3 regions of the Bacillus salitolerans genome follow, and region 2 is predicted to be linked to each of the others. Evidence: predicted binding sites of a transcription regulator. Region 2 holds the regulator's gene; each other region holds the start of a gene.

Region 1 (9,986 bases), on a different contig from region 2:
GAATTGATGCACTTGATCACGGAAGGTCTTTACCATATCGGCATTATAATCCGTTCGAGCTAATCGTAAATAAGCAAGCTCAACAAAGTTAGAGAACCCTAACTTTTTAGCGATCATCGTACGAACCTTCACTAGCTTATCATAAATCTCATCAAACTTATCCTCATGCTCTTTAAAGAATCCAAATCGGGCTTCATTTGCTTCTTTACGGACATTACGATCCTTTGATTCTACATATGGTGTTAATTGGGCTAACGTTCTTTCTTCTCCATCAAATAGGATTTTCGCTGAAGCAACTAGTTTCGTATACTCTGAAGCTAATTTGTTTTCTTGCTGTAAATCTTCAACAATTTCATCAGAGAATGTTTTTAATTGAGCCTCAGCAAGTGAAAATAATTGTTTTCCCCACTTGTCTTCAAGCTGATTACGAAACTTTGAATCTACAAGTGCCTTGTAAAACTTTGTCGTCATACCTTGCATAACTGGCTGAAATTCATCCATATAATCTTGTTCAGCTTGATAAAATTCATCTGTTGTATCAATGGTATGTCGAATCGAACAGAGATTGAACATAGTATCTACATCATTTCTCAGCCTGCTTATCTCTTTCATCGCCTCATTTTGTGCCTCAAACGATTCTGCATTTGCAAAGTTAAGTAATAATGCATTAAACTGTGATTCTACTTCTTCCCTTACAGGACGTCTATATTCATAGTCTTGAAACTTCATGTTCTCTTCCCCCTTTTCCTTGTTCATTAGGTATTCTACCCATGGATAAAGTATTCCTCTTCCCTTCCAAAAACTTTATAATACAGAAACACTGGTTGCACCATATCATAGAATACGAGGGAACAAGGCTCAAGGCGCCCCGTTTAGCCTCAGGCAGAGCAAATGTTCCTAAATGAGGAAAAAGGGTGCTTTTTCCTTTTTTCTCATTTTAGGGTTATTTGACCCTCGAGTGGCTGGGTGCTGCAGCTTGGATTCCAGGTTACTTGCCCATTCACTGGCGGAAAACTTTTTTATACGTTTAATCAAAAAGAAAAGTGCAACTGTTATACAGTTACACTTTTTTCAATCCTATTCAATGAAGCTCCTGCCTCAGTTGTTGGTATCGCATCTTTTAATGGCAACGAAATGATGAACGTTGTACCCGTTTCAGAAGAATCGATTAATTCAATATCACCATTATGATTCTCAATGATTCTTTGAACAATGGTTAAACCAAGTCCAGTTCCCTCTTCCTTTGAGCTTGAAAATGGTTCAAATATTCTTTGCTTCATATAATCAGGAATACCTGGACCATCATCCTGTAGGGTAATTTTATAATAACCGTTGTTAATTTTTGAAGAAATGATAATGTTACCATTATCACCGATCGCCTCAATGCTATTTCGAATCAGATTGTGGAAGACTTGCTTCATTTGTTTGGAATCAACGAGAACCGGCTCTCTTATCAAAGAGACTGATAACGTTATGTCGCCCCCTTCAATACACTGTTGTATTAATGGTAAAAATTCCTGAACAATATCTTCCATATACCTTTCTTTTAATATGGGTGCCCCAGGCTTTGCTTGTAAAAGCATCTCTTCGATAATTAAATTAATCCTGTCTATTTCCTTCATCAATAAAGGAAATTGAAATCGTTCTTTTTCTTGTTCAGAAAGAGATTGATTCATTAAGGAGATGAACCCATGGATTACAGCCAATGGATTTCGGATTTCATGTGCAGCGCCTGCTGCAATTTCACCAACTAATGCCAACTTCTCTGATTGATGCATTCTTTCCTCTAATTCTTCTGTTTCTGTAATGTTAACAAAATGCATAATTCTACCAATGACATTTCCCTGACTATCCACTAAAAAGGATTGTGAAACTAATAATGTAAATATCCCTCGCTCAGATGTAAAAGTAACCTTTATGTTGTTACATATTTGTTTTGAAGATAGAATCCTCCAAAACGCCTTGTTTTCTTCATCCTCATCCTTTAGTAGAAGGTCCTCTATTTCAAGCAAACATTTAGCCGTACTATTTAAAGAATAAGTACCAGTTTGATCATTATACGTTATAATTCCTACCGGTAATGAATTTAAAATTTGTTCACGATACATTTTATCCATCATAATTGTATGGAACGAGTCCTTCAATCTTAACGACATTTGATTAATCGAATGAGTTAGGTATTGTAATTCTACTTGAGTTCTTTCGTTTATCGTTAAACCATAATCCCCATTTGCAATTTGATCCACTTTCTTCGTCATCGCTTCAATCGGACGAGTGATACTTGCACTTATTCGAAAAGAAAAAAAGATGGAAAGAATAATGGAAGATACGGTCAATAATAAAAGTAACCATAGTGAATGTTGTATAATCTCGGAAAATCTGTCAGCTCTTGTTGATAAAAAACCAAATGATGCTTCCTTTCTATCGACAATATCCTGCTTCAATTGTTCCAATTTCGGAAGATAGGTCGCTTCAATATACTCCTTTGCCGCTAGCTTATCATCGAATTCGACAAGTCCTTGAACATTATTCACGATTAAAAAGTCTAATAGTGCAACTTGTCTTTTTACATCTTCTAACGTTTCCGGAACCTTTCCATGAATATGCGCAAATTCGTTATCATCAGTTGATTTATATGTATCAGAGAAGTTACAACAAAGATCATTATCTATATAATTTTGGACCATGAATTTTTTTATCGTTAGTTCTTCTTCCCAATGCGATAACCAAATGAGCTCAGGTATACTCGTATCCTGGATGCTCTCGCTAACAGTGTTGATTTTCTCAATATCATGAACAAGGAACAGGGAATAACTAGTTAATATAACAGTGATCATTAGGAGGACTGTTACGATCTTACTTCGGAACGACATATTTTTTTGAATTCGATTCATTAACTTCCCCCCCTAATCTACTTTTTAAAAGGACAATTCCCCATCGTAGAACTTTTGAATTTCATGATGAATATACTGTTTCTCATCCTCTGAAAACATGGGACCAAATGGTGCTAGCTTGTACACCCCATCCTTCTCATTCAACACCACGGTGCCAGATGGAATACCTACCTTACTAAAATGGTCATTCATAATGGCTACATAAACCTGTGACACATCATTTAAAACACTTGTTAAAACGATGTCCTTTGCCATATATGATTGATCATCCAGATATCCTATGACAAAGATGTTCTTCTTTTTTGCATAATCAATGACATTGCGATTAAACCCATTTCCTTTCGAGTAGATGACGTCCACTCCTTGACTAATAAATCGGTCCATGATTTCAATCGCTTTTTCGCCATTATCACGACTTCCGACATAGTCATATAAAAGAGTAACTTCTGGCTTATAGTGCAATAACCCTAACTCAAAGCCTCCCAGCTTTTCTTCATTTGGAATAGAATCAATAACCCCAACTGTATTGGCTTTTGTCTTGAGAGCTGCAGACAATCCAGCAAAATACTCAATATTTACTTGATCAAATGTATAAACAGTTTGGTTGTCGTGTATGGCTTTTCCATGAACGGTCACAAACTGAATAGAAGGATAGTTTGGTGCCATTTCTGTAAAGACACCCGAAAATTCCCTTCCATGTCCAATAATGACACTTGAATCATTTTGAATGGCCTCTATCACCTTTTCCTTCATCAATTTTTTTGTATTCACTTCACTATAAAGGCTTACACGAACCGGGAACTGTTCTTCTATCATTAACTTTCCCTTGTAAGCTAAGCTTCCCCAGCTTTGATCCACAATGACATCTGATGTAAGAATTGATATCGTGTTTTCCTCGGCTGTACCATCAAAAATGGCTTCATTTAAAATTACCTTCGTTTTTATAGCCAGTATTATGATAAGTGTAAAAACAACAATCATCGAAACGATTAATATGAGTCTAAGCTGTTTGGACTGTTGCATATGATTCACCTTCTACCTTTGTTCTCTTCCCTTACAATCGTATACAGCTTTAATTATACAGAAGTTATGGAGTTTTTTCTTCATATAAATAAAGAATTTACTGCCAATTTCGACATTTTTTTCATTCGTCCCATATATCAAGAATAAAAATAGGCTTTATTCTACCCGAAAAAAGTTTGACAAATTTGTGAACGAAGTTAAAATTATTAGTAAGGAGATGGTACGTATGAATAATAAACAACTAAGTACAATAAAGCTAGTAACATCACTCGGATTTATTTTAGGTTTCTTAGCTGTTCTCATGGGTTTTATTGGTAACGGTATCAATCATGACTACTTTTTCGCGATCGGTCTAGGCATCATGATATCTTCCATCTTAACGTTCGGATTTTTCCTATTTATTTCTTCAATGGAAGAAGTTAGTGGTAACCGGCAACGAATATAGACCAAACAAAACACACTACTATATATTTAGGTTACACGGATAAAGAAAAATAAAAGGACCACCCATATAAACTACGTTTTATATGGGTGGTCCTTTTACTATTTATTAGTAGAAACAATGAAATTATATCCTTAATCAAAGCGTCACTGCTGTTATTGCAATAATGCTGACACATCCCACAACACTCATTGATTCTAATTCAACTTTTTTTGAACAAAAGGCTCAGGGCGTCCCGTTTAGCCTAGGACAGAGCAAATGTTCTGTCATGAAAAAAAGGGTGGTTTTCCCTTATATTCATGACAGGTTATTTGACCAAGGAAAAAATGATTTTTCTTTTTCCCTCGAGTAGGATGAAATGGCAAAAATCGTCGTCATTTCATCTTGGCTGGGTGCTAGAGCTGGATTTAGCCGTAACATTGTATAAACTAAACAACAGATCTTTCTTAACTTTTAAAAAAAACAGCCCAATTCTAAATTGGACTGTTTACAGCAAAATCTTTTTATATTTATTAGTGTGCAGCATGCCCTGATGATAAGACCCAAATGGAGCCAAGCACGATTACAATGGCACAAAATACACCATACGCTATATTAATAATTTGCGTCTTATTGTCCTCTCCTTCATTTACGTGCATGAACATGAATAGCTGTAAACCTGCTTGAATAACAGCTAAAGTACCAATAATCCACATCACAATCGTGAAGGATAAATTCGTCTTAATGGCAACCCAAGCTGCCACAAACGTTAACGCTAACGAAAGGGCAAAGCCGAAAACATGACTTATCGGAAAACGTTTCACATTTTTCTCCATTTACCCCACCAATCCTTTCAAATACACGAAAGTAAAGATAAAGATCCACACTACATCTAAAAAGTGCCAGTAAAGACCGATAATAAATGTCTTACGAGCTGTTACTGGGGTTAATCCTCGTTTTAGTAACTGAATAATAATCATCGTCGCCCAGCCTATCCCTAGGGCAACGTGCGCTCCGTGAGTCCCAAGTAATACAAAGAAACTAGATAGGAAGGCACTTGTTTGCATCGTTGCACCAAGGTGTACATAATGGTTAAATTCCATTATTTCCATATATAGAAACCCTACCCCTAAAAGGAGCGTGATGATGAGCCACGTGATAAGGCCTTTCACATTATTTCGGCGCATTTCAAATATGGCAACACCACATGTAAAGCTACTTGTTAACAGTAGAATCGTTTGAATCATCACTTCTTTGATCATGATTAAGTCTTTCGGCTCTGGCCCCCCTGCATAATTCCCTCCTAGTACTCCATATACAGCGAAGAGTGTTGCAAAAAGGACAATTTCCGCTCCTAAGAAAATCCAGAAACCAAGAATATTCATGCGGCTTTGCTCAGATTGATATTCTAAAGGTAAAGAGGTATTTAAACTAGCTGACATGATTGTGCACCTCTCCTTCACCATTTCTCCACGTACTCTCTTGCTTATTAATTTCTTTAACACTTACATAGTATCCGTCGTTGTAATCGAACGAACGAACGATTAATCCCGCAATAATTCCAATTCCGGCAATGAGTGCAGAAATGTGTGCCTCAAAGACTAAGAAGAAACCAGCTATCCCAAATACAACACACATGATAAAAGGCAACCCTGAATTACTAGGCATGTGAATCTTTTCAATCTCACTCTCTTTAAGAGTTAAACCTTCATTGTTCTTTTTCATAGACCAGAATGCATCAATAGATTTTACTTCTGGAAGCTTCGCAAAATTATAGAATTGAACGGGTGAAGCAGTTGCCCATTCAAGTGTTCTTGCATCCCATGGATCACTTGAGATGTTCCGGTCTGCATATCGAATACTCCAGTAAATGTTGTAACAGAATGCTGCAAAGCCTGCTGCTAATACAACAGAACCAATCGCTGACAACAAGAATAAATCAGAGAATCCAGCTTCCACAGAATACGTGTGAGCACGTCTTGTCGCCCCGCTCAATCCTAAGAAGAACATTGGCATAAAGGTTACATTAAAACCTATCACAAATAACCAGAAGTGCCATTTACCGATTTTTTCATTTAACATAAAACCGAACATCTTCGGCCACCAGTAGTAAAGTCCAGCAAATACAGCGAACACAACACCAGGAATTAATACATAGTGGAAGTGAGCGACTAAGAATAATGTATTGTGGTATTGATAGTCAGCTGCTCCCATTGCTAGCATAACGCCTGTTACTCCCCCAATAACGAAACATGGGATGAAGGCTAATGCCCAAAGCATTGCATTTGTCATCCTTATACGACCTTTTCGCATCGTAAACAGCCAATTAAACATCTTCACACCAGTTGGTACCGCAATAGCCATCGTTGTAATGGAGAAGAACGAGTTAACCGCTGGTCCTGAACCCATTGTATAGAAATGGTGAACCCAAACTATCATACTTAAGAAGGCAATTCCAACAATCGCATAAACCATTGATTTATATCCGTATAAAGATTTTCTTGAAAATGTTGCAATCACCTCTGAGAAAATACCGAAAGCAGGTAATGCAACAATGTATACTTCAGGATGTCCCCATAACCAGAATAGGTTCGCCCAGAGCATATCACTACCTCCACCAGATAACGTGAAGAAATGAGTACCATATAAACGGTCAAATGTCATTAACGCAAGTGCTACTGTAAAGATTGGGAACGCAGCAACGATAATAACCGACGTAATCAACGTTGTCCAAGTGAACATCGGCATTTTCATAAGTGTCATACCTTTTGTTTTCATTTTTAATATTGTTACGATAAAGTTAATACCTGTCATTAGGGTACCAATACCTGCAATCTGAAGTGCAACGGCATAATAGTTGTTCGCAATTCCTGGACTAAATTCCTTACCTGCAAGTGGGAAATAGGACGTCCAGCCAGCATCAGGTGAACCACCAATGACAAACGAAACATTGAATAACATCGCTCCGCTAAAGAATAACCAAAAGCTTAAAGCATTTAATTGCGGAAAAGCTACGTCTCTTGCTCCAATTTGCAATGGAACGATAACATTCATTAATCCAATCAAGAATGGCATCGCCATGAATAAGATCATAATAACGCCGTGTGTTGTAAAGATTTCATTATAGTGCTGTGATGATAGGAATTCCATCTCTGGTCTTGAAGTTTGATATTTCATCAAAAGACCATCCATCCCACCACGGAAAAACATGAGGATGGCAGCAATAATATACATAATCCCAATCCGTTTATGATCGACGGTAGTTAGCCATTCAGTCCATAGCCACTTCCATTTTTTCAAGTACGTTATTCCAGCAATTAAACCAATCATTGTTAAGACGATTGAAATTTGTGCTCCTAGAATTAATGGATCGCCTGTAATGAGTACATCATCCCATCTAATGCCCATGGTGCTGGTCACCCCCATCTTTGTCTTCTACATTATGTTGTTGTTCCACATGATCGTCATGTTGTTTATCATCTTGACTTGTATTATTTTTGTAATTATCTTCTTCTTCAAAGGTCTTTCCTTGATAACCGTGGTACCTATAAAGCTCAGGATTCGTATATGTTTTCGAATCTCTTTTGGCATGGTTCACCCATACGAGGTGTGTACCCGTAAATGTTAAACGTCCTAGGTGTGTTGGCTTTAACAGTTCTTCATATTTACTCTCTGTTAGTGTTGGTGCAGTTTTCTTAACATCTATAATCCATTTCTCAAAATCTTCTTGTGTTTGTGCTAACACTTCGAATTCCATATCGGTGTACCCGCGCCCATTAAAGTTTGAATTACGTCCAAAATAAGAACCCGGATTATCGGCAATTAAATACATTTGAGTTTCCATTTTACCCATTGCGTACTTCTGACCACCTAACGCCGGAACCCAGAATGATTGCATCGTACTCGCAGAAGTTAGCTTAAAATCAATTGGTGTATCTTCCGGTATATTCACATAATTAACTGTTTCTATTCCTTGATCGGGATAACTAAAAATCCATTTCCAATCAGCTGCAGTTACATGAATGGTAATCGGCTCTTTATTTTCATAACCATTTGGCACATCGTCAAGATCATATAATGTTGTAACGGTTGGTATCGTTAACGCAATGACGATTAGAATTGGTATTCCAGTCCAAATGATTTCTAAAAGCGTACTCCCGTGTTCTTCAGGTGGTTCATAATCCATATTTTCTGGCTTTTCACGATATTTCCAAACAATGTACCCGAACAGACCAAATACAACGACAACAACTAATAACATCCAAAAAAGTGACCAGTTTATAAGCTCAGTAATACTCCTTGCTACAGGGCCTTCTGGTTCAAATACAACCATATTCGTTTCACAACCAGTTAATAAGAAAAGCCCCATGAGTGCGGTAAAAAATACAAACTTGAGTTTCATATTTCTCATCTCCTTAAGAGAGTAATATTGATTTCCTTTCATTTGTGAGTAGCAGGAAAAAGTTTGTTCAATATTTCACAAAATAGTCAAATATTGTTCACTTCTTCACAAACTTTTATAAATAATATAGCTTGCTACTCCCTGTTCACAAGCTTTTTTACAATATTCGGTTCTTTTTTATCCTAGATGAATCATCCTGTAAGTGAATAATATCACACCTTCAAAAGAAAGGCTGTGACAGAAATGAGAAAAGAATGTGACAGAAAAATGGCGATTCGAAACTCCTTGTTGGAAACAATCACATCGAAAAATGTTTAGGCTTTTTCATCAATTTTGAGGCTAATCCATTGATCACTAAAACACAAAAACCACAGTTTCCTCTGAACTGTGGTTTCCATCCTACATCATTATCTTCATAAACAAAACTTTAATTTAATTTCCCTTTCATTTCTCCTCGTTTATAGTCGGGTTGATCATTATTCATTTCCAAGAAATTTTGATTTTCCCGTCTGTCTCCCTCATGAACCCCGTCAGCTTCATCTGGATCTCCATAATTCCCATCAGGTGAGAAATAATCATTGTCCATCATTTTGGCTCTTTGACGGTCAGTTTCTGTATCCATAAAATCCGTTTCGCCGTCATTATCAAAATCGTATCTTTTCTCATCATAGCGAACTGGACTATAATTTACATTATCAGTCATATTGTCTTGAAACATATTACAAGCGGTTAAAATACTAAATGAAGCGAAAAACATAACCACCATCACATATCTTACCTTCAATTGCGAGCCCTCCTTATACATCATCCTTCCTTTATACTATTTGCTTGATTTATGTTCTTAAGCATCATAATTACATACACTTTATGTAAAAATACCCAATTCTTAGTCTTATTTTCTCTAATATGCAGTAGTGAATCATTAATAGCAGTCAAATCCAATATCTTATCGGTCGAAAATACAAAATACAGGCCGAATCCAACACTTTACCGACCAAACTCTTGGCCATACCGGCTTAGTCCAAAATTCTAGCTAATATACTTTGTCTAGTCCTCATCCCGAATATCGATATCTTCTGGAATGGGCTCATTATGTAATTCTTCAACTAATTTTAAATACTTCTCCAGCTGGTTAAAATGAGTATCGAATTGGTCCTTATAAAGGATATAATCCTTTCCATCGAAAAGAGCCCTGACTCTTTTTTCTTTAATTAGTTTTAGAACATAAGCCTCTGATACTGATAAT
Region 2 (9,986 bases):
GATTGTACCTACATTGGCAGGGGTAGAAACAACGGTTTCTTATCCAATTGCTACATCTCACCGAGCTCTGTCAGAAGACGACCTTAAAAAACTAGGAATTACTCGTGGAATGGTAAGGATCTCAGCAGGTATTGAGCACGATCAAGACATCATCAAAGCATTTAAAGAAGCTATTATAAAGTCACTTATTTAAAAAAGTGACTTTTTCCTTTATTTAATAAAGAATTTGTGTTACTATAAATATTGTCATCTTTTTAATTATCGTGTGGTGCAGCAACAAGCAGCACTTCAATGAATAAGCTTCGAGTTGTCACGACGCACATTCATCTCTGAATAGTCTTGAAGAGGAAGGGACAGTCAAAATACACTTAACTATGTGTATACACAACTAAATTTATTTTTATTATCGCGGGGTGGAGCAGTCTGGTAGCTCGTCGGGCTCATAACCCGAAGGTCGTAGGTTCAAATCCTGCCCCCGCAACCAACCTATTTACCTTTAGTCATTATACATAATAATACGGTCCCGTGGTGTAGCGGTTAACATGCCTGCCTGTCACGCAGGAGATCGCGGGTTCGATTCCCGTCGGGACCGCCATCTTAACGAAAGTATGCTTTCGTTTTTTTATTTGCATTTTTATGGGGAAAATAAGAAAATGACAATAGGCACCTTAGGATATAAACTCCTAAGGTATTTTTGTTGAATAAATTATCTCAAAAAGTGGTGTTCATATTGGGTATTCATGATGAATTTTCATTTATAAAGGCGATTACTCCAAAGGAGAAACGAAGAGAAGATGTAATTGTGAGTATTGGTGATGATGCCGCAATTTTTAGGACAGAAAAAAATAGTGATACAATTGCATGTACAGATACAATGGTGGAAGACATTCATTTTAAACAAGAAACAATGGAGCCTTTTCATATTGGATTTAAGGCGCTTGCTGCGAATATCAGTGATGTAGCAGCGATGGGGGGGATTCCGCAGTATTATCTTGTCTCCATTGCTATTCCGGAAAAATGGTCTGAAGAGTCCCTAATGGAGATTTATAAAGGAATGGAGCATCTAGCTGAAAAGTATAATATGGATCTTATTGGTGGAGATACGGTCTCGACCTTTGGACCATTGGTTTTGAATGTTACAGTAATTGGAAGCGTTGAGAATGATAGAGGAATAAAGCGCAGTAGTGCAAAGCCTGGTGACGTGGTGTTTATTACAGGAAACATTGGTGACTCTGCTGCAGGTTTACATATTCTTTTAAATGAGAAGGCTAATAAGAATCAATTATCACCCCTGGTATTAAAACATCAAATGCCATTACCAAATGTACAAGCCGGACAACTGTTAGTCAAACAAGATAGGGTCTCCCTCAATGATATCAGTGACGGAGCAGCTAGTGAGGCTATCGAAATTGCTGAAGCAAGCCATGTCGATATCATTCTATATAAGAGCCAGCTCCCGTTTTCTAATGATATTCTTACTTTTGGTTTTGATCGAGCACTAAATTGGGGATTGTTCGGTGGAGAGGACTATGAATTGATTGGTACGATATCACAAAATTCATGGGAGAAAGTGATGGCTGAATTCGCAAAAATAAAGATAAAGATTACCAAAGTAGGAGAAGTTGTAGAAGGCTCCGGAAAAGTTTTTTTACAATCTGAAAAAAGACGAGAACAATTATTAAAGCAAGGATATAATCATTTTGGAACACGGTGATACTATGAAAATTGTAGAATGGATAACACATAACGAGGACGAAACAAAGGCAATTGCTACAAAGCTTGGCCGACAAGCAAGTCCAGGTGATGTTTTTCTTCTAGAGGGAGATCTTGGTGCTGGAAAAACAACCTTTACAAAGGGACTCGCTAAAGGTTTAGAGGTCTCTCGGAACGTAAACAGCCCTACCTTCACGATTATAAAAGAGTATGCAGGTAGACTACCTCTTTATCATATGGATGTATATAGGGTCGAGGATTCATACGAAGACCTGGGGTTTGATGAATATTTTTACGGAGAAGGTGTAACCGTCGTAGAATGGGCACATCTAATCGAGGATCAGCTGCCTAATGAGTATGGAAAAATCGTTATTGAACGAATGGACGATATAAAAAGGAAAATTACCTTTGAAGCAGTTGGTGTTAGATATGAACAATTGTGCGAGGAGTTAGAAAAGAAATGAATATATTATCTATAGATACGTCGTCCTATGTAATGGGAGTTGCCATCATGAGGGATGGACAAATTGTTGGTGAGATTTTAACCAATACAAAGAAAAACCATTCCATTCGCTTAATGCCAGCGATTGATAGTTTAATGAAGGAGTGTGATGTGTCCCCAAAAATGCTACATAAGATTGTCGTAGCAAAAGGACCTGGGTCATATACAGGTGTACGTATCGGCGTAACCGTTGCCAAAACATTAGCATGGACCTTAAATATTCCTATCGTGAGTGTCTCAAGCCTAGAGCAGCTAGCATGGAATGGAAAAAATTTTGATGGTTATATTTGTCCGTTAATAGATGCTAGGAGACAGCATTTGTTTACAGGTCTTTATGAATATAAAAACGGCTCGATGGAAGCCATTATTGAGGATCAAAATATTCAAATCGATGAGTGGGTTTTAAAACTAATAGAGCTCGATAAGAATGTATTATTTATTGGGAATGATGTACCTATCCACCAAGAGACATTACATCAGAAACTTGGAAATCAAACAGTTTTTGCAGAAAAACTGGATTGGAATCCTAAACCGTCTATGTTAGCATTTATTGGAGCAATGAGAGATCCAGAACATACACATTCTTTTGTACCAAGCTATTTGCGATTAGCTGAAGCTGAAGCGAACTGGTTGGCTTCCAAAGAAACTTCCAAATAGGGGGTCTTTATGAACAATTCCATTTCCTTTCGGTTAATGACAGTAGCTGATATTGATCAAGTTTTAATGATTGAGCATGCGTCTTTTACAGTGCCATGGAGCCATGAGGCATTTTATAATGAGATGGTAAATAATCCTTATGCAAGCTATATTATTTTGCAAGAGGGTAATACGATTATAGGATATTGTGGATTATGGGTAGTCATGGAAGATGCTCATATCACCAATATTGCGGTTTTGCCAAGTTACAGAGGTAGAAAATTGGGAGAAGCGCTACTTAATCAAGCAATTGAATTGGCAAAAGCACTAGGTTCAGAGAGGCTGTCCTTGGAAGTCCGTGTTTCGAATCATGTGGCACAATCACTGTACCGTAAATTAGGTTTTCAAAATGGAGGTATCCGAAAAAATTATTACACAGATAATGGTGAGGATGCCTTAGTTATGTGGGTGAATATTCATGAAACATCAGATCATATTAGGAATTGAAACAAGCTGTGATGAAACAGCGGTTTCAATCGTAAAAAATGGACAAGAAATCCTTTCGAATGTCGTGGCTTCTCAAATTGAAAGTCATAAACGATTTGGTGGGGTAGTTCCCGAAATTGCCTCAAGACATCATGTTGAGCAACTGACCCTTGTTTTTGAAGAGGCATTAAAAGAAGCGAATGTCTCGTATGAGGATATTGATGCGATAGCTGTAACAGAGGGTCCAGGATTGGTGGGTGCCCTTTTAATAGGTGTAAACGCAGCAAAGGCACTTGCCTTTGCACATGGCATCCCACTTGTTGGGGTACATCATATAGCAGGGCATATATATGCAAATCGATTTATGAAGGAATTTACGTTCCCGCTATTATCATTGGTTGTTTCAGGTGGGCATACAGAACTCGTTTTAATGAAGGAGCATGGCTCGTTTGAGGTTATTGGTGAAACACGTGATGATGCAGTGGGGGAAGCGTATGATAAAGTGGCAAGAACTTTAGAGTTGCCTTATCCAGGCGGTCCACATATTGACCGTTTAGCACATTCAGGACAGCCAACATTAAACCTGCCAAGAGCGTGGTTAGAGCCAGGCTCTTATGATTTTAGCTTCAGTGGGCTAAAATCTGCTGTCATAAATGCACTTCACAACGCAAGCCAAAGAGGAGAGGTGTTAGCTCCTGAAAATGTAGCAGCTAGCTTCCAAGATAGTGTAATAGATGTACTCGTAACGAAAACTGTGAAGGCTACAAAGGAGTATGGAGTGAAGCAAGTGCTTTTAGCGGGCGGAGTTGCTGCTAATAAAGGATTAAGAGCCGAGCTAGAGAGAGTGTTTCAAGAGATACCTAATGTCGAACTAGTCATACCTCCTTTGTCCTTATGTACGGATAACGCAGCGATGATTGCAGCGGCTGGAAGTATTGCGTATGAAAAAGGGAAACGCTCAGGATTCGACTTAAATGCAAATCCTGGGTTAGAATTAACATCTTTTAACAAAAGCAGTATCTAAAAAGGCTATCATGAGTAGCCTTTTTTATTTTGCGATAATAGTAGTGAATAATCAATCTGTGGATAACCTGTGGATATGTGAATTACTAATTGTGTGTTTTGTGGAAAACTAGTCAAAAACCACGTATTTTCATGTTGGTATTGTGGATAACAATGTGTATATGTGGGTAAAAAAAACACCAACGCTAATATTGTTGGTGTTTTTAGTGAAAGCAAAGAATTATTGTTAGGTTATCCACAAACTGTTTATTCACCTTTCTCAATTAATTCTTCCCATTCCTCCATTAACTGCTCTAATTTTTCATTGGTATGACTCGTTTCATTGTTTAGCATTTGTACTTTTTCGTGATCCTGATAAATTTCTGGATCACAAAGTAACTCTTCATTTTTAGCGATTGAAGCCTCCAGAGCTGAAATCTCTGTTTCAATTTCGTCGAGACGTCTCTTTCGTTGTCTTTCTACCCGTTTTAATTCTTTTTCCTCTTCGTAGCTTAATTTTACTTCTGGTTTTTTTGGATTTATTTCTATAGAAACGGTTTTCTTTTCGAACTGCTCTAATTCAATAAGATTAGCCTTTTTTTCAAGATAATAATCATAATCGCCCAAAAACTCCGTAACATTTCTTCGACCTAGCTCGAGTACTTTTGTTGAGATTCGGTTAATAAAGTATCGATCATGAGAAACAAACAGTATCGTTCCAGGATAATCGATTAATGCATTTTCAAGTATCTCTTTACTATCTAAATCAAGATGGTTTGTAGGTTCGTCTAATATAAGAAAGTTCGCTTTTTGCATCATTAATTTCGCTAATGCCAATCGGGCTTTCTCGCCACCGCTTAAGGTAGATACTTCTTTTAACACGTCATCTCCTGAAAAAAGAAAATTACCGAGAATGGTTCGGATGTCTTTTTCAGGAACAAGAGGATATTCATCCCAGAGCTCATTTAAGACTCGTTTATTTGATTTTAAGTTTGCTTGCTCTTGATCATAATATCCAATAGAAACTCCTGATCCAAACTGGATTGTCCCATTGCTAGGCTTTATTTTCTGTAAAATTCCTTTTAATAAACTTGACTTACCGATTCCATTTGGACCAATTAAAGCAACGCTTTCTCCTCTATTTAAGGTAAAGGTAATATTTTCAATGGTAGGTTTATTTTCCTCATAGGAGATAGCTAGATTTTGTACTTTTAATACATCATTTCCACTTTGTCGTTCAATTTGAAATTGGAAGGATGCTGATTTCTCATCCCCAGACGGCTTGTCCACCAATTCTATGCGGTCTAACTGTTTTCTCCTACTTTGGGCTCTTTTAGTAGTGGATGCTCTAGCAATATTCTTTTGAATGAAATCCTTTAACTTGGCTACTTCATCCTGTTGTTTTTCAAATTGTTTAAGATCTCGTTCATAATTCTCAGCCTTTTTCACAAGATAGTGACTGTAGTTACCGAGATATTTCTGAATGGAAGTTCTAGAAATTTCATAAACCTGTGTGACTAATTTATCTAGAAAGTATCGGTCATGGGAAACAATTAAGATTGCACCAGGATATGAGCTTAAATATTGTTCTAACCAAGCTAATGTACTCATATCAAGATGGTTGGTAGGCTCGTCTAATATTAGTAAATCGGGTTTTGTTAATAACAACTTCCCGAGGGCTAATCGTGTTTTTTGTCCCCCACTTAGTGTGGAAATAGCTGTAGAGTAGTTAAAATCACCGAAACCTAAACCGTGAAGTACAGAGCGAATCTCTGACTCGTACTGATAGCCACCTTCAAGTTTAAAGCTTTCTTGTAAAAGATCATATTCTTTAAGAATGCGATCGTATTGAGTTGAATTACTAAATATACTAGGATCTCCCATTTTTTCTTCAAGGGAACGTAATTCTCTTTCTTTTATTTTTAAATGTTGAAATACAGAGAGCATTTCATCCCAAATAGATAATGATGTTTCAAGTCCGGTGTGTTGAGCTAAATACCCCATCATGACATCCTTAGGTTTAATGATTTCTCCACCATCATGTGAAATATGTCCAGCAATTATCTTTAATAAAGTAGATTTTCCGGCTCCATTTCGACCAACTAGTGCAATACGGTCTCTTGATTGTACTTCTAATTTTATATTCGATAAAATAAGGTCAGACCCATAGTGTTTTGTTATTTGGTTGAGTTGCAGTAAGATCATGTTTTTCACCTCAAGTTTCCTATCTATAAGTGTATATATTTTTATATCGCTGGGCAATAGATGAGTATACAACATGAGTATGTTTCGTCGTAAAATGTTCACAAAAGGATATGCGACATTTTCGTTTAAATAGTGTATAGTCAATGTAGAGAAGTCTAGCCATAGGAGGGATTAGTTTATGGCAGAATTTACTCATTTCAATACGCAAGGTCATGCGAAAATGGTAGATATTACCTCTAAAGGAGATACTACTAGAACAGCCTTAGCAAGAACAAGTGTTGAGGTCTCAAACGAAATCTACCAGAAAATTGTTTCCTCTCAAATCCAAAAAGGAGATGTCCTTGCTGTTGCCCAAGTCGCGGGAATAATGGCAGCTAAAAAGACATCTGAGATTATTCCTATGTGTCATCCGATTCCAATAAAGGGAGTCGACATCACATTTAATTGGAAGCAAAAAGAAAGTATGTATGAGCTCGAGATTGACTGTATAGTGAAGACAAAGGGCAGTACAGGTGTTGAGATGGAAGCGTTAACTGCAGTTTCCGCGTGTGCTCTAACAGTATATGACATGTGTAAAGCAGTGGATAAAGGAATGGTAATTGGTCCGACATACTTAGTTGAAAAGACTGGCGGAAAGAGCGGGGATTACCACCGAGAGTAGAAAATGATAGGTGATAAGGTTGAGTCAAGAACAGTCTAAAATACCCCAAGCAACAGCGAAGCGATTACCATTGTATTATCGTTTCTTAAAAAATTTATATTTGTCAGGAAAAACGAGAGTCTCCTCTGCTGAACTAAGTGAGGCTGTAAAGGTTGATTCGGCTACTATTCGCAGAGATTTCTCATATTTTGGTGCACTTGGGAAAAAGGGGTATGGATATAATATTCAATATTTGTTATCCTTTTTCAGGAAAACTCTTGATCAAGATGAGCTAACAAAGGTTACCTTGATTGGGGTTGGAAACCTTGGTACTGCATTTTTAAACTACAATTTTATAAAAAATAATAATACTAAAATCGAAATGGCCTTTGACGTAGATATAAATAAGGTAGGAACGTTGATTGGGGATGTTCCAATATACCATTTTGATGAATTGGAGAATCGACTAGCAAATGATGTATCAATTGCGATATTAACAGTACCTGCATCGGTTGCCCAACCTATAACCGACCGATTAATTTCGTTAGGTATAAAGGGGATTCTGAATTTCACTCCTGCTAGAATCAATGTTCCGGATACAGTTCGAATTCACCATATAGATCTCGCCGTTGAATTACAGTCGTTAGTGTACTTTTTGAAAAACTATCCATTAGATTAAAGGAGGTGATTGGTTATGCCAAACATCGGATTAGGAAGCCTCTTATTAATTGTTTTCGTTGCTTTATTGATTTTTGGACCTAGAAAGCTACCTGAGTTAGGAAAGGCAGCTGGAAATACTCTTCGTGAATTCAAAAACGCTACAAAAGGGTTAGCGGATGATGAGGACGATGAAAAGAAAAAAGACGCTAACAAGTAAGCTGGACGATTTTTCTGGTGCTTACAAGCCTTCGCGCCTCGAACAGAAGTGCTTTCAACAAGCCAATGTACTTAAAAAATGTTTTTATTTGCTGAACATGTAAGTTAGGATGATATCCAATGAATCAAAATGAAATGTCCATTTATGATCATATTGGGGAATTGAGAAAACGACTCATTATCGTAGTCGTTTTCTTCTTTCTAGCAGTAGTTGGAAGCTTCTTCATAGCTGAACCGCTGATTGTGTATCTGCAAAAAGCAGATGAAGCGAGTGAGCTAACAATGAATGCATTCCGATTAACAGACCCTATAAAAATATATATGCAATTTGCGTTTATAGTGGCTTTTGTCATTACGTCTCCGATTGCCTTATATCAATTGTGGGCGTTTATTAGCCCTGGTTTATATTCTAGAGAACGGAAAGTCACATTAAGCTATATACCGATTTCAGTTTTTCTATTTTTACTTGGAATTGCATTTTCTTATTTTGTTTTATTTCCATTTGTCGTTGACTTTATGTCAAGGCTTGCATCGAGGTTAGATATACAGCAGGTCATTGGAATCAATGAGTATTTTCAATTTTTGTTTCAGTTAACTCTTCCATTTGGTATTTTGTTTCAATTGCCTGTTGTTATTATGTTTTTAACAAGATTAGGGATTGTAACGCCAGCCTTCTTGGCAAAAGTTCGAAAGTACGCTTATTTTGTGTTATTAGTGATAGGGGCGATGATTACCCCTCCAGAATTGATCTCACATATGATGGTTACGATTCCATTATTTTTTCTGTATGAAATTAGTATTCTTATTTCAAAGGGTGCCTATAAAAAGAAGCTCAGAGCAGAACAAGAACAAGAATAAAAACCTCCATTTCAAGATTAAATGGAGGTTTTTTTATGTTTATTTTTTTGACTTCGTTTGTTTTATTTTATTTGCAATTAGCATCATTCTAATTCCAACTCCAAAATCAAATGTTGCAACTACCATTAAAATGATGGTTGGAAAGCTCCATATATTATCGGTCTTACTTTGGATCGCCAATACGACAAAAATAATACCCATTCCAAAATATAATAAGCCCATTAAAAAAGGTGATCGCATGTTGAAAAAGCCTCCAGTTGATAAATACTTCGATAAATATATCGTTATGTGCTGATTTAATGGAAAAGCGATATGAATGCCTGCAGTGTTTCCAGTTCCTGTTGGTATCTCTCGATTTCATCTTTAAATATAAGTTGTACTAAAACAACAAAAGTATTTAAAGAAACATGAGCAAATATCGGAACAAGAATTCGTTTCGTTTTTACATAAAGATAAGCAAACGTCAAACCAGTAGCTGTGTAGACAAGGATGTTTACAAAGTCCATATGAATAATACCGAAGATAGCCGAGCTTAATAGGGCCGCTATCCAAAAGTTGAAACGCTGATAGAGCGTGCCGAATATAATTTTACGAAAAACAATTTCTTCTAAGATAGGTCCAAGAATAGATGTTACTACTATGAAGAGAGGGGTCGCTTTTGCAAGTTCTAAAAGAAACTCCGTATTTTCAGATCCAGGTTCAGCCCCAAATACCTCTTGGGTAATGTACCCTGCCATTGCTTGCGATACAAGCCCTAAAATGATACCGACAAAAGCCCAAATAATAGATACGGGAATGGAGCTTGGCTGATTCATTCTTGATAGTGGTGGCTGTTTTCTAATTAAAAGTATGATAATAATTAGTGCCAAGAGGAAACTAAACAGCATCCAATATGTATAGGCGAGCTTTAATGTAGCAGCTTCATCTTGAAGGGAACCACCAATTCCTAGCTTTAGTAACAATGGGACTCCTAACAACCCTGAGATTTGCATTAAAAAATAGGTAATGATCACGAGCCAGTATCTCTTTGCCGTTTGGTTCTGGCCTTTATAGTTCGTTTCCAATAGC
Region 3 (9,986 bases), on a different contig from region 2:
TCTTATTTTTTAGTCTACATATGGTTATTACGAAAGCATTTTATTCCATTCAAAAGGGTCATTATATATTATATGTAGGTTTAGCATCTATATTTTTTAAAGTCCTATTTAATTTCATATTTTCAGAATGGTTTGGGTACATTGGTCTTGCTCTTTCCTCTTCGGTTGTTGCATTCTTGTATGTGGGCAGCTGCTTTGTAATTCTCGTTAACATCATTGGAGGACTTCCAATGAGAAAATTAGGACTTGAATTTTTGAAAGTGATTATTGCAACCACGATTATGTATTCTGCCATCTATTTTGCAGGAAATTATATAGAGGTTATGTTTTCATCCTATCTGTTTACACTCATCATAATTGTGATTGGAGTAATAACGTATGCGTTAGCTTCATTCTTGATCAAGTGTGAACCTTTATTAACCTTTATTAAAAAATAGGTTCTGTTAAACTTGCCTGTTAATCCGTAGACATGACGCTCGCTTTCCGATATGTGAAAATCACAATACATTCTTAAACAGAGCAAAAATATAAAATTAGTAGTGGAAATGGAAGGAGAAAAAGATGTCATTTAATTGGAGAGAATTACACTTTTTATGGTTAAGCTTACTTATCTTTTTAATCGGCTCATTAATCCCTAATGAATATTTAGGGTTATTGATCGCACTTAGCTTTGCGGTTTATACTTGGCTTTATCCGAAAAATGCAATGATCATCTTACTCGCTTATATTCCGTTAAGGCCAATATTGATAGAACTAAACCCTGGTCTAAAACTGATTGGAGACGCTATTATTTTTGTAGCTCTTCTAAGAGTATTATGGAGTACAAGGAAAGATTGGAAAAGTTGGTTTAAGTTAAATGTCTTTGAATGGGCTTTTATTGTGTATTGTATTTTTGGTGCAGTAATCGGATTTGTAAATAATGTATCTCCGGTTGCACTAGTATTCCAGCTTCGAGCATTTTTACTACTATTCTTGTTAATTTATATTGTAAGACGGTTGGATATTACAAAGGACGACATTCGAAAATTTTTATGGTCTTCATTCGCAGTGGCAGCTATTATATGTATTCATGGTTTAATCGAAAAAGTATCTATACGTACAGTACTTCTTCCGCAAACGTGGATTGATCTACCGCTTTCTTCAACAAACCAAATTAGAATATATGGTCTAATCGGCAACCCGAATGCATTAGGGTTACTTATGATGTTTATGTTCCTTATCACCTTATATTTAAAATCGTTTTTTGAAAAAGGCAGAACGGCCAAAGTATTAAATATTGGGTTAGTGCTATTCTTCGGAGTTTGGATTTTAACGTACTCACGAGGAGGGCTAATTGTCTTAACCGTCGCAACATTAGTATACTTGCTTCTATCTAGAAACTGGCGTTTTCTTAAGAAACTTGCGATCATAGCAGTTTCAGCGATCTTATTTGTAGTAGTTCCTGCGGAGCTAGGTGTAAAAATTGCTGAAACAACAGATTTTGGTCAAAAGCAACGTGAAAATCAAACAATGTATGACACGGTTAAAGGTGACGAAGGGATTAAAGGAAGATTTAACCCTGATAATATAATTAAATTTAACCAAAATGTTGGACGACTTGAGTTCGTAAAAAAGGGACTTGAAATATTTAAAGACCATCCTATTACAGGTACTGGATTTGCTACATTTGGAGATTCGGCCACACAAAGTTATTTGTCTCCAATCTATGAAGACTATGATATTGAGTATGTTGATTTTTATTCTGATAATCAATATATCCAAGTCATTGTTCAAACTGGAGCCATAGGTGTGATCCTTTTTGCCATTTTTCTACTAGGAATGCTATTTGACATGTGGAAAAGAAAAGAGCAAGGAGATTTCCTAAAAGTAATGGTAGGAATTGTCGTTGCCAGCTATTTTGCTGGTCTTGTGTATAACATTTGGGAAGAAGATATATTCACACTTTACTTCTTCATTTTCCTTGGTTTTGTGTTAAATGGAAAAAGCAAAGATTTAATGTTACAGGTAAAGTAGTATTATATTAGTGAACTAATGCCTTTATTAGTAATGGTAGTCTTCCAATGTATGCTAATGAAGATTACTTGTTCACATGATAAAAGAAATACGGAGTGAACGTATATGGATAGAAATAAAAAACGGAAAAAGGTCATGTTTATTTCTTCAATTGGTGGCCATTTTACACAGCTTATGCAGCTTGAACCTCTGTTTAACAAATACGAGTATATTATCGTAACTGAGAAATCAAGCATTACGGAGAAGTTTAAAGAGAAGCACCCAATGGCGTTCCTTGTATATGGTGCAAGGAACTATCCATTCAAATATTTATTTAAGTTTTCATTCAACATTATGAAATCACTCTATCTCTTTATTCGTGAACGTCCTGATGTTATTGTGACAACCGGTGTTCACACTTCGGTACCAATGTGTTATATCGCAAAGCTTTTTGGTAAGAAGGTCATATTTATAGAAAGCTTCGCAAAATCTACAAGCCCGACTTTATCAGGTAAACTCGTATACCCTATTGCAGATTTATTTATTGTTCAGTGGGAAACAATGAAGGAGATTTATCCTAAAGCGGTTTATGGAGGGTCTATCTATTGATATTAGTTGTGTTAGGAACGCATGAATTACCTTTTACAAGACTATTAGAAGCGGTAGATTCTTTAAAAACTGCCGGAAAGCTTGATGATGAAATTGTCGTCCAAAGTGGGCATACAAAATTTACAAGTTCTCATATGAAGCTCATACCATTTATAAGCTATGAAGAATTAGGAGCTCTATATGATGAGGCGAGGTTAATCATCACTCACGCAGGGACAGGTTCAGTCATTACTGGTATCAAAAAAGGTAAAAAAGTAATTGCTGCACCAAGGCTTGAGAAATATGGAGAACACAATGATGATCATCAACTTCAACTTGTAGATGAATTTGTACAAGCAGGCTATATAGTAGCTTGGCATGATGGAGACTCGCTCGAAGATATCATTCAGCAGGCAACTACATTTGAACCGAAACCATTTAAGTCAGGAAGAGATCAAATGTTATCAATTATTGAAGATTTTATAAATAATATATAGTATGAAAATCCGTGAGGGAGTAGGGCGTTGATCCCTCTCCCTTACGCTTTTTAAGAGGGGAGAAGCACAACTCCGTTTGGGTCCTTGTAATATTGATGTAACCCGTTAACGAGAACACATTGTAATTCAAGCTTGTCGCTTTTAACAAATTGAATCTCAGGTAAGCTGCTATTAAACACACTTGTTACTTGGTTGATGCCATCCTCTTTTTTTATACCAATTTTCATCCCTTTTATCGCAAACTTTGCGCCAATGTCATCTATAACCTCTTCTCTACATTGTAATTCAAATCGTAAACCAAAAGGTGCTCGAATGAACGTGCGTCTTTCGTTCATCTCCGTACCCCACCCTAATTTCATTGCCCTCTTGCATATTGAATGTTGTTCAGCCTTATTAACTAAAAATCCAATATGATCAAAAATGGGTCGTTTACCTTCACCAAACGTGATATTAACAGAACCTTTTCTTACCTCGATTACTCGAAAGATGGGTTGTTCCTTTCTAAAATCATTCCATGTTAATGGCGGGTGGTACGTTTTATTCTTTCCAAACCGTTGAACAATTTTAAAACCACATTTCCAATAGAAATCCTCAGTTTCTTCTACTGAATCTGTCCAATAATGATAATGAAATAGCTTCATTCTCATCCCTCCTCCTCCTACTATATAAAAAAAGAGTGAAATGGACGTCCAACAAAATGTTTAAATTAACCTCATCCTTTTGGCTGAATATAGTGACGTATTTTATACTGATAGCAGTGGCGCCTTGTTGGAATCAGTGTATGAACACAGGCGAATGGAACAAAGCATACTGACACATCCTATGGTAAGAGGTGGGAATGATGGGAATTCATTTACGGTATGTAAGTATAGGATTATTACTTATCTTGACAACAATCTTGATGGGGGCAAGTAATGATGGGATAACGGGTACACTTCGGTATCCTGACCGTCCGTCAGCACCTAAGATTGATGATGATGAAATTCAATCGGTTATCATAACAACAAAGGAATCATTGACAACTGAAGTCTACGAACTACTAAAGAAAGAAACTTCTATAAAGGTTCATCAACAATTTTCAGTAGCCTTTACGGGATATTCGATAAGTGGACCTCGTAAAGTGATAAATAAATTAAAACAAATACAAAGTGTCGATAATATTTATCCTAATCAAACTTATCAAGTAACGATCGATCAAAGTGTTCCATATATTGGAGCAGAAGAAATTCGCTCGTATTTAGATGCGGATCAGCAGCATTTAACAGGAAAAGGAATCAAAGTTGGTGTTATTGATACAGGAGTTGACTACACTCACCCTGATTTAAGGAATAACTATAGAGGTGGATATGATCTTGTTGATCAAGATAAAGATCCAATGGAAACAAAAGCCAATGAAGGCCTTCCAACCATCCATGGAACACATGTTGCTGGAATTATTGCAGCAAACGGACAGATGAAGGGAGTTGCGCCAGAATCTGAAATAATTGCATATCGTGCACTAGGTCCAGGTGGGATGGGGACATCAGAACAAGTTATCGCAGCAATAGAAAAAGCAATCGAAGATAAGGTTGATATCATTAATCTTTCACTTGGAAATGATGTAAATGGACCAGATTGGCCTACAAGCATAGCCTTGAACAAAGCGGTCGAAAGCGGAATCGTAGCCGTTACATCAAGTGGAAATTCTGGTCCGCAAATCTGGACAGTAGGCTCACCTGGTACTGCCCTAAATGCGATATCGGTAGGTGCGTCCACCCCACCTATTGAACTTCCATATGTAACAATTGGGACAAGTAATCGACAAATTGAAGTAACTCCCATGCAAGGATCTAAGCCTTGGAAGTTTAAACGAGGAGAGAAGCTTGTTTTTGGAAAATTAGGGTTGGCTGACGATTTAGGTGATGATGTAAAAGGAAACATCGTTCTTGTGGAAAGGGGAAAAATTCCATTTTCAGAAAAAGCGAGGAACGCAATGGAAAAAGGAGCGACAGGAGTCATTATCTATAACAATGCGAATGGAAGCTTTTCAGGGGGATTGGATAGAGATTTTGACATACCAGTTGTCTCTATATCTAAGGAAGATGGGGAGTATTTACGCTCTAAGCTAACTAAGAACTCATTCATTAACACAATCTATAAGCAAGTAAAGGATACGATGGCGGACTTCAGTTCAAGAGGACCTGTCACATATACGTGGGATATTAAGCCAGATGTTGTTGCACCGGGCGTAGCTATTGATAGCACAGTCCCAAAAGGCTATGAATCACTGCAAGGTACTAGTATGGCAGCCCCACATGTTGCTGGTGCTGCAGCTCTGATTAAGCAAGCTCATCCAGAATGGACGCCAGAGCAAATAAAAGCATCTCTTATGAACACAGCGGTACGAATTGGAGATCAAAACAAGATGTACGAGCCCGTCATTCAAGGGGCAGGACGAATCCAGGTGGATAAAGCCGTCCATGCACAAACGCTTGTGTATCCAAGCTCATTTTCATTAGGGATGTTTCATAATGAGCATCCTAGAACAAAGCGGAGTGTATTAATTACGATAGAAAATATAACCAATCAGGTACAATCGTACTCTTTTGAATTGCCAAAAGCTGAAATGGGAATTCAGTGGGACTTACCACTTCCCTTTAGTTTAAAGGCACACGAGAAGAAAACGGTATCCATCTCAATTGATATGACACCGTCCATTATAAAAGAGGGGATCTATTCCAACTGGATAACACTCCATACGGAACATGGCCAAGTAAACGTTCCATATCTGTTTGTCATCGAAGAGCCGAACTATCCACGGATTATGACCTTTCAATTTAGTCCCGGTGATGAACAAGATACGTATAGATACGAAGCATATTTACCGGGAGGAGCAGAGGAATTTGGAATTGCCCTATACGACCCGGATACCTTTAGGTTTATAACGTATCTAGATTATAAGCAGCAAATTAGTAGAGGGAATTTAGAGGGAAGCGTCAATATAAAGGAGCTAGGCTTAAAGGGAGTATATAAAGCGTTGGTTTTTGCTAAGAACAAGGGCCGAGAAGACACAATAGAAGCGGAAATTCTAGTAGATGACGCAATTGTTTTAGAGGAGCGTTCAAAGAACAAATTTGAATTAAAGTGAGGTTTTCCCACTTGTCTAAAAGCTCTGGATAACCATAATGTATGTTGGATAATTATGAGGGTAAAGGGAAAAAATCCTATTGTGAACAATTTGTAAACAATTGGAGTCTAGATTGTGAACTTTTTCACGGTAATTGATTGACATTGACAAAGTGCTATTGTATGCTAACAAAGGGTAGAATGATAAGGTTTACAAATGCGTAAACTCAATATTTTTCAAACCTTTTTTTATGAAAAAAACGACCCTGTCGTAGCCGAAGGAGAGCGTAGTTTATGCGCAAAAACGATCGGCACCCTATTCAAGCTGTGGCACTATATGGAGCCATTCTTTCTCAATTAGTAGGTTCGATCCTCGCCGGTATTTTTATGGGGCGATGGTTAGATCAAATGATCGGAACCTTTCCACTCTTTTTAATCATTGGCCTTCTGCTAGGATTAGCAACTGGAGTCTATGGTATGCTCCGATTAATCCAACATTTCTTTTCAGGAGAATCATAACATGTCCGATATTAAAGACATCTTTGTACGGCATCGGAAATACATATTCTATTTGCTGTCAATCTATGTACTAGGCTATGGGTTTACTCCCTATCAATCCGTTTTTTTGGGATTGATATTTGGTACAGCTCTAAGTCTTTACAACTTATGGGTTATGGTTCGTAAAACCGAGAGATTTGGACAAGCCATTGCAGAGGGAAGAAAAGTGATGTCGATTGGGACATTCTCAAGACTAGCTTCAGCTGCACTAGCAGTAATGATTTCATTTCGTTTTCCAGAATATTTTCATAGCGCTGGAGTCATTGTGGGATTAATGACATCTTATATTGTCATTATGATAGATATTATCATCCAAACTATACGCAAGTAGCAAAGAAGAGAGGTGAACACATTTGGAACATACAGCTCCTAGAGTTGAGTTTTTAGGGCTTTGGTTCAATTTATCAAACGTGATGATGACAACCATTACAGCTGTTATTGTGTTTATTATTGCTATTATAGCAACCCGATCATTATCGATGAGACCTACTGGAGCACAAAACTTCTTTGAGTGGATCATGGATTTTGTACGCAACATTATCAAGAGTACGATGGATTGGAACACAGGTGGAAGATTCCTAACATTAGGAGTAACACTGTTAATGTATATCTTTGTAGCGAATATGCTTGGTCTACCATTCGCCATTGTTGATGAAGGTAAACACGAACTATGGTGGAAATCACCAACAGCTGATCCAATAATAACTTTAACCTTAGCGGTTATGGTTGTGGCCCTTTCACATTTTTACGGTGTGAAAATGAAAGGTGCAGGAGAATATGGTAAGGACTACTTTAAGCCGTTCCCGGTATTCTTACCAATTAAGATTATTGAAGAGTTTGCGAACACACTAACGTTAGGTCTTCGTTTATACGGAAACATTTTCGCTGGTGAAATCTTACTAGGATTACTTGCTGGACTAGCTACTAATGGCTATCTTGAAAGTATGGGAAGTGGGATCTTAGGAACAATCATGTCAGCAATACCGATGCTGATATGGCAAGGGTTTAGTATTTTCGTAGGTGCAATTCAAGCATTTATCTTTGTTATGTTAACGATGGTATATTTGGCCCACAAAGTGAGTCATGACCATTAATCATAAAAAATAATAAAATTTCTGTTAAATTTAAGGAGGACTTTATAATGGGTTTATTAGCAGCTGCAATTGCAATTGGTTTAGCGGCACTAGGTGCTGGTATTGGTAACGGTTTAATCGTATCTCGTACTGTGGAAGGGATTGCACGTCAACCTGAGCTTCAAGGTAAGCTTCAAACAACAATGTTCATCGGGGTAGCGTTAGTAGAGGCGATTCCAATTATCGCGGTAGTAATCGCATTCATGGTATTCGGTGCTGGCGCTTAATAAGAACAATAAAGCTTTTGCGGTGGTCAGAAGCGACAAATTCGGGGGAAGTGCAGCTTATTAGAAGAGAACTTCTAGCTGACGCGGGAATTTAGCTTAAAAAACCGCAGGCGCGAACTTGAATGGCGAAGTTGCTTCTATGTAAAACTTCGCCATTCATTTATGTAAATTATAAATATCTATGATATGAACTAATAAATCAACACATTTTTATGGTTAAAAAAGTGATGGAACTCTTCGAAAGGAGTGAATAATGTGCCGTTAAATTTTGATCTGTTTATTTTAGGTGCTGGAGCAGGTGGAATGAACTATGGAGATATTCTTTTCCAATTAGCAATTTTTCTAATTCTATTAGCGCTTCTTCGTAAATTTGCATTCGGTCCAATCATGGGAATCATGAAGCAGCGTGAAGAACACATTGGAAACGAAATCAGCGCAGCTGAAAATAGTAATAAAGAAGCTAAGAAATTAGTGGAAGAGCAGCGTGAGTTATTAAAGCAATCACGTCAAGAAGCTCAAGAGCTTATCGAAAATGCTAAGAAGCTTGGTGAGGAGCAAAAGAAATCAATCGTTTCTGAAGCTCGCACTGAAGCAGAACGTATTAAAGATGCAGCTGTAAAAGAAATTGCTCAAGAAAAAGAGCAAGCTGTCGCTGCATTAAGAGAGCAAGTTGCTTCATTATCTGTTCTAATCGCATCTAAGGTTATTGAAAAAGAACTTAACGAACAAGATCAGCAAAAGCTTATCAATGAGTATATTCAAGAGGTAGGTCAAGGGCGATGAGCAATGGAACAGTAGCAAAACGCTATGCAATCGCACTATTTCAAGTCGCAAAAGAACAGAACCTTTTAGAAAAAGTAGAACAAGAGCTTCTTGCAATTAAAACGGTTTTTGCAGAAAACAAAGAATTGAATTCTGTGTTAAACCACCCAAAAGTAACAAAAGAAACAAAGAAATCGTTAGTAAAAGAAAGTTTTGCTAATGTTTCTACACCTGTTTTAAATACGTTAATGATTTTAATTGACCGACACCGTCAAGCAATTATCTCTGATGTTGTAGAATTCTTTATTGGGGCTGCTAACGATGAAAGAGGGATTGCGGACGCGAAGGTTTACTCAGCTAGAGAATTAACTGAGGATGAAAAGAAAACGCTAGAGTCTACTTTTGCTAAGAAGGTAGGAAAGAGTGCTCTTCGAATCCAAAATATTGTAGATAAAAGCGTGATAGGTGGAGTGAAACTCCGCATCGGTAACCGTATTTATGACGGTTCAGTAAGTGGTAAATTAGCTCGCGTTGAGCGTGAGTTATTGAAATAAAGACTCGAAAGAATAGGGGTGAAATTCATGAGCATCAAAGCAGAAGAAATCAGTGCGCTGATAAAAAAGCAAATTGAAAACTATCAGTCTGAAATTGAAGTAAATGATGTAGGTACTGTAATCCAAGTTGGGGACGGTATCGCTCGTGCTCATGGCCTCGACAATGTCATGGCTGGAGAACTTGTAGAATTTTCTAATGGTGTCATGGGTATGGCACAAAACCTAGAAGAAAATAACGTAGGTATCGTTATTTTAGGACCATACAAGGAAATCCGTGAAGGTGACGAAGTACGTCGTACAGGCCGTATCATGGAAGTACCAGTAGGTGAAGCGTTAATTGGACGTGTTGTTAATCCATTAGGGCAACCAGTTGATGGATTAGGTCCAATCGAATCATCAAAAACTCGTCCGATTGAAAGTCCAGCACCAGGTGTTATGGATCGTAAATCAGTTCATGAACCATTACAAACAGGTGTTAAAGCGATTGACGCTTTAATCCCAATTGGTCGTGGACAACGTGAGTTAGTTATCGGTGACCGTCAAACAGGTAAAACAGCTGTTGCAATCGAT

What was found. Region 2 encodes Rex, which represses fermentation and respiration genes when NADH is low (regulators of the CRP and FNR family bind a similar motif). Its sites were predicted from a motif close to TTGTGAAATATTTCACAA; they were not measured.
Region 1: the regulator Rex is predicted to act here: its motif matches at 8,804-8,821, upstream of qoxA (cytochrome aa3 quinol oxidase subunit II).
Region 3: the regulator Rex is predicted to act here: its motif matches at 6,317-6,334, upstream of ACFSCX_RS01340 (AtpZ/AtpI family protein).

What each region holds. Positions count from the first base shown of each region.
Region 1 covers NZ_JBHUEM010000060.1:45,106-55,091, reverse strand. The annotation lists gene ACFSCX_RS25500 (M3 family oligoendopeptidase) at 1-729, opposite strand, end outside; gene ACFSCX_RS25495 (sensor histidine kinase) at 1,053-2,894, opposite strand; gene ACFSCX_RS25490 (BMP family ABC transporter substrate-binding protein) at 2,919-3,917, opposite strand; gene ACFSCX_RS25485 (hypothetical protein) at 4,144-4,362, shown strand; gene qoxD (cytochrome aa3 quinol oxidase subunit IV) at 4,872-5,174, opposite strand; gene qoxC (cytochrome aa3 quinol oxidase subunit III) at 5,175-5,780, opposite strand; gene qoxB (cytochrome aa3 quinol oxidase subunit I) at 5,770-7,746, opposite strand; gene qoxA (cytochrome aa3 quinol oxidase subunit II) at 7,736-8,749, opposite strand; gene ACFSCX_RS25460 (hypothetical protein) at 9,168-9,524, opposite strand; gene ACFSCX_RS25455 (excisionase family DNA-binding protein) at 9,788-9,986, opposite strand, start outside.
Region 2 covers NZ_JBHUEM010000040.1:2,486-12,471, forward strand. The annotation lists gene ACFSCX_RS16900 (trans-sulfuration enzyme family protein) at 1-193, shown strand, start outside; tRNA gene ACFSCX_RS16905 (tRNA-Met) at 408-484, shown strand; tRNA gene ACFSCX_RS16910 (tRNA-Asp) at 520-595, shown strand; gene thiL (thiamine-phosphate kinase) at 722-1,714, shown strand; gene tsaE (tRNA (adenosine(37)-N6)-threonylcarbamoyltransferase complex ATPase subunit type 1 TsaE) at 1,719-2,177, shown strand; gene tsaB (tRNA (adenosine(37)-N6)-threonylcarbamoyltransferase complex dimerization subunit type 1 TsaB) at 2,174-2,872, shown strand; gene rimI (ribosomal protein S18-alanine N-acetyltransferase) at 2,882-3,358, shown strand; gene tsaD (tRNA (adenosine(37)-N6)-threonylcarbamoyltransferase complex transferase subunit TsaD) at 3,330-4,361, shown strand; gene ACFSCX_RS16940 (ABC-F family ATP-binding cassette domain-containing protein) at 4,607-6,544, opposite strand; gene moaC (cyclic pyranopterin monophosphate synthase MoaC) at 6,723-7,205, shown strand; gene ACFSCX_RS16950 (redox-sensing transcriptional repressor Rex) at 7,225-7,863, shown strand; gene ACFSCX_RS16955 (twin-arginine translocase TatA/TatE family subunit) at 7,879-8,061, shown strand; gene tatC (twin-arginine translocase subunit TatC) at 8,181-8,918, shown strand; gene ACFSCX_RS16965 (YdiK family protein) at 8,958-9,158, opposite strand; gene ACFSCX_RS16970 (CPBP family intramembrane glutamic endopeptidase) at 9,215-9,910, opposite strand.
Region 3 covers NZ_JBHUEM010000001.1:276,066-286,051, forward strand. The annotation lists gene murJ (murein biosynthesis integral membrane protein MurJ) at 1-437, shown strand, start outside; gene ACFSCX_RS01315 (O-antigen ligase family protein) at 562-2,013, shown strand; gene pssD (PssD/Cps14F family polysaccharide biosynthesis glycosyltransferase) at 2,119-2,601, shown strand; gene pssE (PssE/Cps14G family polysaccharide biosynthesis glycosyltransferase) at 2,598-3,077, shown strand; gene ACFSCX_RS01330 (VOC family protein) at 3,128-3,718, opposite strand; gene ACFSCX_RS01335 (S8 family serine peptidase) at 3,919-6,204, shown strand; gene ACFSCX_RS01340 (AtpZ/AtpI family protein) at 6,477-6,701, shown strand; gene ACFSCX_RS01345 (ATP synthase subunit I) at 6,703-7,071, shown strand; gene atpB (F0F1 ATP synthase subunit A) at 7,094-7,834, shown strand; gene atpE (F0F1 ATP synthase subunit C) at 7,882-8,100, shown strand; gene atpF (F0F1 ATP synthase subunit B) at 8,404-8,883, shown strand; gene ACFSCX_RS01365 (F0F1 ATP synthase subunit delta) at 8,880-9,416, shown strand; gene atpA (F0F1 ATP synthase subunit alpha) at 9,444-9,986, shown strand, end outside.